Linked DNA regions of Niveibacterium microcysteis. The protein of the gene in region 1 binds, or shares a complex with, the protein of each later gene. Links are inferred from orthologs where the notes say so. Each region holds a gene or a part of one and is shown on either strand. Other genes may lie near its edges. The genes, in order: uvrA and mfd.

Region 1 (3,614 bases):
CCGGGCGCTCGCCCATGCGGCACGGCGCGCTCGATCGCGCTGCGCAGGCCGTGCAGACTCGTCGGCAGATCGGCGGCGGTGAGCGTGGTGCGTGCCGCCATCATGCCGCAGCCGATATCGACACCGACGGCCGCTGGAATGATCGCGCCGCGCGTCGGGATCACGCTGCCGATCGTTGAGCCCTTGCCCAGATGCACGTCCGGCATCACCGCGAGGTGGCGGAAGATGAAGGGCATCTTCGCGGTGTTCATCAGCTGCTTGCGCGCGTCGTCCTCGACCGGCACGCCGTCGGTCCACAGCTTGATCGGGCGGCCGTTGGCCACCTCAACGACCTGGTGCGTCACGTTCAGCTGAGCAGGCGTTTGAGGTACTTGCCGGTGTGGCTGATCGGGTGGGCGGCGACGGCTTCGGGCGGCCCGGCGACGAGGATGCGACCACCACCACCACCGCCTTCGGGGCCGAGATCGATCAGCCAGTCGGCGGTCTTGATCACGTCCAGGTTGTGTTCGATCACGACGATGGTGTTGCCGTGGTCGCGCAGGCGCGCGAGCACCTTCAGCAGCATCTCGATGTCCTGGAAGTGCAGGCCGGTGGTCGGTTCGTCGAGGATGTAGAGCGTGCGGCCGGTGTCGCGCTTCGACAGTTCCAGTGCGAGCTTCACGCGCTGCGCTTCGCCGCCTGAAAGGGTGGTGGCGCTCTGGCCGAGGCGGATGTAACCGAGGCCCACGTCGAGCAGGGTTTCGAGCTTGCGCGCGACGGTCGGCACCGCGTCGAAGAAGGCATGCGCTTCTTCGACCGTCATGTTCAGCACTTCGGCGATGGTCTTGCCGCGATAGCGGATCTCCAGCGTTTCGCGGTTGTAGCGCTGGCCGTGGCAGACGTCGCAGGGTACGAACACATCGGGCAGGAAGTGCATCTCCACCTTGATCATGCCGTCGCCCTGGCAGGCCTCGCAGCGCCCACCCTTCACATTGAAGGAGAAACGCCCCGGCCCGTAGCCGCGCTCACGCGATGCCGGCACGCCGGCGTACAGCTCGCGGATTGGCGTCAGCAGGCCGGTGTAGGTGGCGGGGTTGGAGCGCGGCGTGCGGCCGATCGGCGCCTGGTCGACGCTGATCACCTTGTCGAAGAATTCGAGGCCTTCGATGTCGTCGTATGGCGCGGGTTCCGCGACCGAGCCGTACAGATGGCGCGCGGCGATCGCGTAAAGCGTGTCGTTGATCAGCGTGCTCTTGCCGGAGCCGGAGACGCCGGTGATGCAGGTGAACAGCCCCACCGGCAGTTCCAGCGTCACGTGCTTGAGGTTGTTGCCGCGTGCCCCGCGCAGGTAAAGCTGGCGCTGCGGGTCGGGTGACTTTCGCTCGCCCGGCAACGCGATCTTGCGCCGGCCTGAGAGGAAGGCGCCGGTCGCCGAATCCGGGTGTGCCTCGACTTGCGCCGGCAGGCCGTGCGCGATCACCTGGCCGCCATGCTCACCCGCGCCGGGGCCCATGTCGACCACGTAGTCCGCAGCGCGGATCGCATCTTCGTCGTGCTCGACCACGATCACGGTGTTACCGAGATCGCGCAGCCGCGCCAGCGTGCCAAGCAGCCTGTCGTTATCGCGCTGGTGCAGGCCGATCGACGGCTCATCGAGCACGTACATCACGCCGGTGAGGCCGGAGCCGATCTGGCTCGCGAGCCGGATGCGCTGCGCTTCGCCGCCCGAGAGCGTATCGGCGCTGCGTTCAAGCATCAGGTAATCGAGGCCCACGTCGATCAGGAACTGCAGGCGCGCGGAGATCTCGTGCACGATCTTGTCGGCGATCTGCGCGCGATGGCCTTCGAGCTTGAGCGTGTCGAAGAAGTGCTTGCACTCGGCCAGCGCAAGGCGGCCGACCTGCGGCAGCGTGCGGTCGCCGATGAAAACGTGGCGCGCCTCTTCGCGCAGGCGCGTTCCTTCGCAGGTCGGGCAGGCCTGGTGGCTGCGGTACTTGGCCAGCTCTTCGCGCACTGCGATCGAGTCGGTCTCGCGATAGCGGCGCTCCAGGTTCGGCACGATGCCTTCGAAGCTGTGCTCCTTGGTGACGTTGCGACCGTTCTCGGACAGGTACTTGAAGGCGATCTTCGTCTTGCCCGAACCGTACAGCACGATCTGCTGCATCTCGGCAGGCAGTTCCTCGAAGGTGGCGTCGATGTCGAAGCCGTAGTGCGCCGCGAGGCTCTGCAGCATCTGGAAGTAGAACTGGTTGCGGCGATCCCAGCCGCGGATCGCGCCGCTGGCGAGCGACAGATGCGGAAAGGCGACGACGCGCGTCGGATCGAAGAACTCGACCGAGCCGAGACCATCGCACTTTGGGCAAGCGCCGACCGGGTTGTTGAAGGAGAACAACCGCGGTTCGAGTTCCGCGATCGCGTAGCTGCACACCGGGCAGGCGAAGCGCGCGGAGAACAGGTGCTCCTTGCCGTCATCCATCTCCACCGCCAGCGCGCGGCCTTCGGCGTGCGCCAGCGCGGTCTCGAAACTTTCGGCCAGGCGCTGGCGCGCATCGGCGCGCACCTTGAGGCGGTCTACGACGATGTCGATCGAATGCTTGCCGGTCTTTTCGAGTTTCGGCAGTGCATCGATCTCATGCAACGTGCCGTCGATGCGCAGGCGCACGAAGCCCTGTGCGCGCAGCTCGGCAAACATGTCTTCGAAGCTGCCCTTGCGCTCGGTCACCACCGGCGCGAGCACCATCACCTTGGTGTCCTCGGGCAGCGCGAGCACGGTGTCGACCATCTGCGACACGCTCTGTGCCGCGAGCGGCAACTTGTGCTCCGGGCAGTGCGGCTGGCCGGCGCGGGCGTACAGCAGGCGCAGGTAGTCGTGGATCTCGGTGACGGTGCCGACGGTCGAACGCGGGTTGTGGCTAGTCGCCTTCTGTTCGATCGAGATCGCTGGCGAAAGACCTTCGATCAGGTCGACGTCCGGCTTTTCCATTAGCTGCAGGAACTGCCGCGCGTACGCCGACAGCGATTCGACATAGCGGCGCTGCCCTTCGGCGTAGAGCGTGTCGAACGCGAGCGAGCTCTTGCCCGAGCCCGACAGGCCGGTGATCACCGTGAGCCGGTTGCGCGGGATGTCGAGCGAGATGTTCTTCAGGTTGTGCGTGCGCGCACCGCGGATCTTGATGTCGTCCATGAGCGTTCTTCGATTCCCTTGCCGCGCTTCGGCGCGTCTAGGTCGGGGCGCCGGCGGTTCGCAGCGGCGCCTCGATGTCGGGCAGGTTCAGGAACACCTGCTCGATGGTGGAATGGCGGGTCAATGCGTCGACCACGGCCTGCAGCGGTTCGGCGTACAGGCCTTCGATGTCTTGTTCGGCGCCGCCCCGGATCGGGAAGGCGAGGTGTTCGTGCGGCGGCGTGAAGCGGGCGTCTACGCCGGGCTTGTTGCCGCGGGCGTCGATGCGGTACCAGCCGTGGTCGGCCAGGTACACCGCGTTGAGCCCATGCAGGCAGTACGGCGCACCACCATCGCCAACCGGCAGGCGCTGGTAGCACAGCGCCGCGGGGATGCCGTTGGCGCGCAACAGGGCGGCCAGCAGATGGCTCTTCGCGTAGCAATAGCCAGTTCGGTGTGCGAGCACTTCGGA
Region 2 (4,182 bases), 2.0 Mb from region 1 along the record:
GGCAACCTGATTCGCGGCGGCGTCAATTTCAAGTACGAGACAGGCCCCGACGGCCAACGCTACGCGGTGGGTGGTGACGTATCGATCGACGTGTCGAAGGCGCGGACGCCACAAGAAACCGTGCGCAAGGCCGAGCAGATCCGCAACGCAGCCATGGCGCCGTCCGATCCATCGGCACAGGATTACAGCGTCGCCGCCCAAGCGGGCCGCCTTGCAGCGAAAGCTCAGGCGGAGATGGCGCAGAACACGCAAGAGTCCCAGACCAAGGCAGCCGGCATCAGTTCGGCTGCGGCCAGCGCGGTCAAAGCCTACCAGGCTGCGGAAGAGGCCTTTTCGGCTGTCGCAGGTAACCTGATTGCCGCGCGCGCTTGATTCGCGCCGGGCGTAGCCCGCCGCGGCGGCGCCAGTGGGCACGGCGCGTATAATCCTGCGCCTCGCTCATATGCCCCCGCGCCCATGACCCAGCCGCTCCCGCTTCGCCTGCAGGCGATCGACGCCAGTCCTATTCCGGCCGCCGGCCGCCGCATCGATCTGCCTCGCCTGCATGGCTCTGCCGACGCGCTGGCGCTTGCACAGCTGGCGGGCCAACAGGCGCTGGCCGTCATCACCGCCAATCCGCTCGACGCGCAACGCCTGCGCGATGAGATTGCGTGGTTTGCACCAAATTTGCGGGTACATCTGCTGCCGGACTGGGAAACGCTGCCCTACGACGCTTTCTCGCCACATCAGGATCTCGTTTCGGAACGGCTGGCGACGCTTTACGCGATCCAGCGCGGCGATGCGGACATCACGCTGGTGCCCGCGTCGACAGCGCTTTACCGGCTCTGCCCACCCTCCTTCCTCGCCGCGCATACCTTCTTCATCAAGCAGGGTGATCGGCTGGATACCGACGCGTTGCGCGCGCAGATGGTGGTGGCCGGCTACGAACACGTGACACAGGTGGTGCGGCCGGGCGAATTCTCAGTGCGTGGCGGGCTGATCGATCTGTTCCCGATGGGCTCGCAACTGCCATTCCGGATCGAGCTATTCGACGAGGATGTGGACACGATCCGCACCTTCGATCCGGATTCGCAACGCACGGTGTACCCAACCAAGGAGATCCGGCTGCTGCCGGCGCGCGAGTTCCCGCTCGACGAAAAGGGGCGAACCGCCTTCCGCGCGCGCTTCCGCGAAGTATTCGAGGGCGATCCGTCGCGCAGCCCGATCTACAAGGATGTCTCCAACGGCCTCGCACCCGCCGGCATCGAGTACTACCTGCCGCTCTTCTATGAGCAGACCGCGACGGTGCTCGACTACCTTCCGGCAAACGCAGCGCTGACCCTGCACGGCAACGTGCCCGCCGCGTTTGACGACTTCTGGCGCGAGACCAACAGCCGCTACAAGCTGATGGCCGGCGATCCGGCGCGGCCACTGCTGCCCCCGGCACAGCTGTTCCTGTCTGCCGAGCAGTTCTTTGTGGCCACCGGCGAGCGGCCACGCATCGTCATTGGCGACAAGGGCGCGGGCGAAGCCTCGGCAGCCCTGCCTGAACTGGCGGTCGAGCGGCGCGCTGCGGACCCCTTGCACCGCTTGAAGGGCTTCATCGGCGGTTTCGCGGGACGCGTGCTCGTCGTGGCCGAATCGGCTGGCCGGCAACAGACGCTGGTCGACTACTTCGGCGAGTACGGCGTGGCCGCCAGCGCATCCGCCGATCTGGCTGCGTTTGCCGCTGGCGATGCACCGCTGGCGGTTTTGCACGGTCCGATCGCGAGTGGCTTTGTTCTGCCGCAGGCGAATATCGCACTTGTCACCGAGGCGGAGCTCTACGCCACGCAGGCGCGCACCCGATCCCGGCGCGACAACCGCAAAGCCGCCACGATGGAAGGCTGGCTGCGCGATCTGTCCGAACTGCGCATCGGCGACCCGGTGGTGCATGTCTCGCACGGCATCGGCCGCTATCTGGGCCTCGTTCACCTCGACCTCGGCGAGGGCGAAACCGAATTCCTCGATCTCGAATACAACGGCGGCGACAAGCTCTACGTACCGGTTTCGCAGCTGCATGTGATCAGCCGCTACGCCGGCGCAGACCCGGACAATGTTGATCTGCACCGCCTCGGCAGCGGCCAGTGGGAGAAAGCCAAACGCAAGGCCGCCCAGCAGGTGCGCGACACTGCCGCGGAGCTGCTGGCCCTGTATGCGAAGCGGGCGGCGCGCGAAGGCCACCGCTTCGACTTCAAGCAGCACGACCTGGAAGCCTTTGCCGAGGGCTTCGGCTTCGAGGAGACGCCCGACCAGCTCGCCGCCATCGAGGCGGTGGTCGCCGACATGCGCTCGGGCCGCCCGATGGACCGCCTTGTCTGCGGTGACGTCGGCTTCGGCAAGACCGAGGTTGCGCTGCGTGCCGCTTTCATTGCGGTCGCGGACGGCAAGCAGGTGGCGGTGTTGGCGCCGACCACGCTGCTGGCTGAACAGCATTACCAGACCTTCGCCGACCGGTTCGCCGACTGGCCTGTTAAAATCGCCGAGCTCTCCCGTTTCCGCAGTGCAAAGGAACAAGCGGACGCCCTGAAGTTGCTCTCGGAAGGCAAGGTCGACATCCTGATCGGCACGCATCGCCTGCTGCAAAAGGACGTTGAATTCAAGCGCCTTGGGCTTGTGATCATCGACGAAGAGCACCGCTTTGGCGTGCGTCAGAAAGAGGCGCTGAAGACGCTGCGTGCCGAAGTCGACATTCTCACGCTGACCGCCACCCCGATCCCCCGCACGCTGGGCCTGGCGATGGAAGGCCTGCGCGAGTTTTCGGTGATCGCGACCGCACCGCAGAAGCGGCTTGCGATCAAAACCTTCGTTCAGAAGCATTCAAAGGGCGTGGTACGCGAGGCGGTGCTGCGCGAGTTCAAGCGTGGCGGGCAGGTGTACTTCCTGCACAACGAGGTAGAGACGATCGAGAACGTTCGCCAGCAGCTGACCGAGATGCTGCCGGAAGCACGCATCGTGGTGGGCCACGGCCAGCTGCCGGAGCGCGAACTTGAACGTGTGATGCGCGACTTCACGACGCAACGCGCCAACCTGCTGCTGTGCACGACGATCATCGAAACCGGCATCAACATCCCGACCGCCAACACCATCATCATCCATCGCGCCGATCGCTTTGGCCTCGCGCAGCTGCACCAACTGCGTGGTCGCGTCGGGCGGTCGCACCACCAGGCCTACGCCTACCTGCTGACCGACCCCCACGCCAAGCCCACACCGCAGGCGCAGAAGCGGCTGGAAGCAATTTCGATGATGGAAGAGCTGGGCTCCGGCTTCTACCTTGCGATGCACGATCTCGAGATCCGTGGCGCTGGCGAGGTGCTGGGCGAGAACCAGAGCGGCGAGATCCAGCAGATCGGTTTCTCGCTCTACAGTGAAATGCTCAAGCGTGCGGTGCGCGATCTGCAGTCGGGCAAGGAGCCGGATCTCGCGCAGCCGCTGGATGTAACCTCCGAGATCAACCTGCACGCGCCGGCCCTGCTGCCAAACGATTACTGCAGCGATATTGGCGAGCGCCTGACACTGTACAAGCGCATGGCTAACGCCGATAGCAATGACGACCTGCAGGCAATCCAGGAAGAGCTGATCGACCGCTTCGGCGAAATGCCACCGCAGACGCAGACGCTGCTCGACACGCACCGGCTGCGTATCGCCGCGCGGCCGCTTGGCATCATCAAGATCGACGCATCGGAAGCGCGCATCAATCTGCAATTTGTACCCAACCCGCCGATCGAGCCGATCCGGATCATCCAGTTGATCCAGAAGCATCGCCACTACAAGCTGGCCGGGCAGGACAAGCTAACCGTCACGATTGCGTCCGAAACGCTGAAAGACCGTGTCGCGCGGATTCGCGACGTATTGAAGGCGCTGGGCGGATAAGCCCAACGGGGCGCCTCGCCGTTAGGCTGTGGCGCGTCTCCAGCCGCGTGATCCCCGATTCCGGGCCTGCGTCTTTGCGTATTCGCAAAGCCTGGTTCGCGCCCGCCGCAACAGTGCCGGTGTGCCTTTGCCATGGCGCAAGCGTGGCGGCCGCGAGCGATGCTAACCTGCGAACTCCCCGAAAACACCCGGCCAAAAACGATGACCAACGAAGCCATCGCAGCACAACGGGCTCCCGCCGCCCGTGCGCCCGCAGCGGGCCTGCCCGACTACATGACCGAAGTCTATGAC

The links.
Region 2: the proteins of uvrA (region 1) and mfd are in contact, whole or in part, in a crystal structure (PDB 4DFC), measured with the Escherichia coli proteins. The link is inferred for Niveibacterium microcysteis from one-to-one orthologs.

The regions. Positions count from the first base shown.
Region 1 is NZ_CP071060.1:4,522,804-4,526,417, reverse strand. The notes cover bases 147-3,537. They hold uvrA (excinuclease ABC subunit UvrA), read right to left. Parts: upstream 3,164-3,537; coding sequence 347-3,163; downstream 147-346. Other genes in these bases: JY500_RS20505 (transglutaminase-like domain-containing protein), read right to left, coding at 3,201-3,537; JY500_RS20515 (RtcB family protein), read right to left, coding at 147-344. In the rest of the region: more of JY500_RS20515, read right to left, coding at 1-146; more of JY500_RS20505, read right to left, coding at 3,538-3,614. UniProt on the Escherichia coli protein: The UvrABC repair system catalyzes the recognition and processing of DNA lesions. UvrA is an ATPase and a DNA-binding protein. A damage recognition complex composed of 2 UvrA and 2 UvrB subunits scans DNA for abnormalities.
Region 2 is NZ_CP071060.1:2,476,036-2,480,217, forward strand. What follows is about bases 133-4,091. They hold mfd (transcription-repair coupling factor), read left to right. Parts: upstream 133-456; coding sequence 457-3,891; downstream 3,892-4,091. Other genes in these bases: JY500_RS11155 (putative metalloprotease CJM1_0395 family protein), read left to right, coding at 133-372. Outside these bases: more of JY500_RS11155, read left to right, coding at 1-132; rhodoquinone biosynthesis methyltransferase RquA, read left to right, coding at 4,093-4,182. UniProt on the Escherichia coli protein: Couples transcription and DNA repair by recognizing RNA polymerase (RNAP) stalled at DNA lesions. Mediates ATP-dependent release of RNAP and its truncated transcript from the DNA, and recruitment of nucleotide excision repair machinery to the damaged site.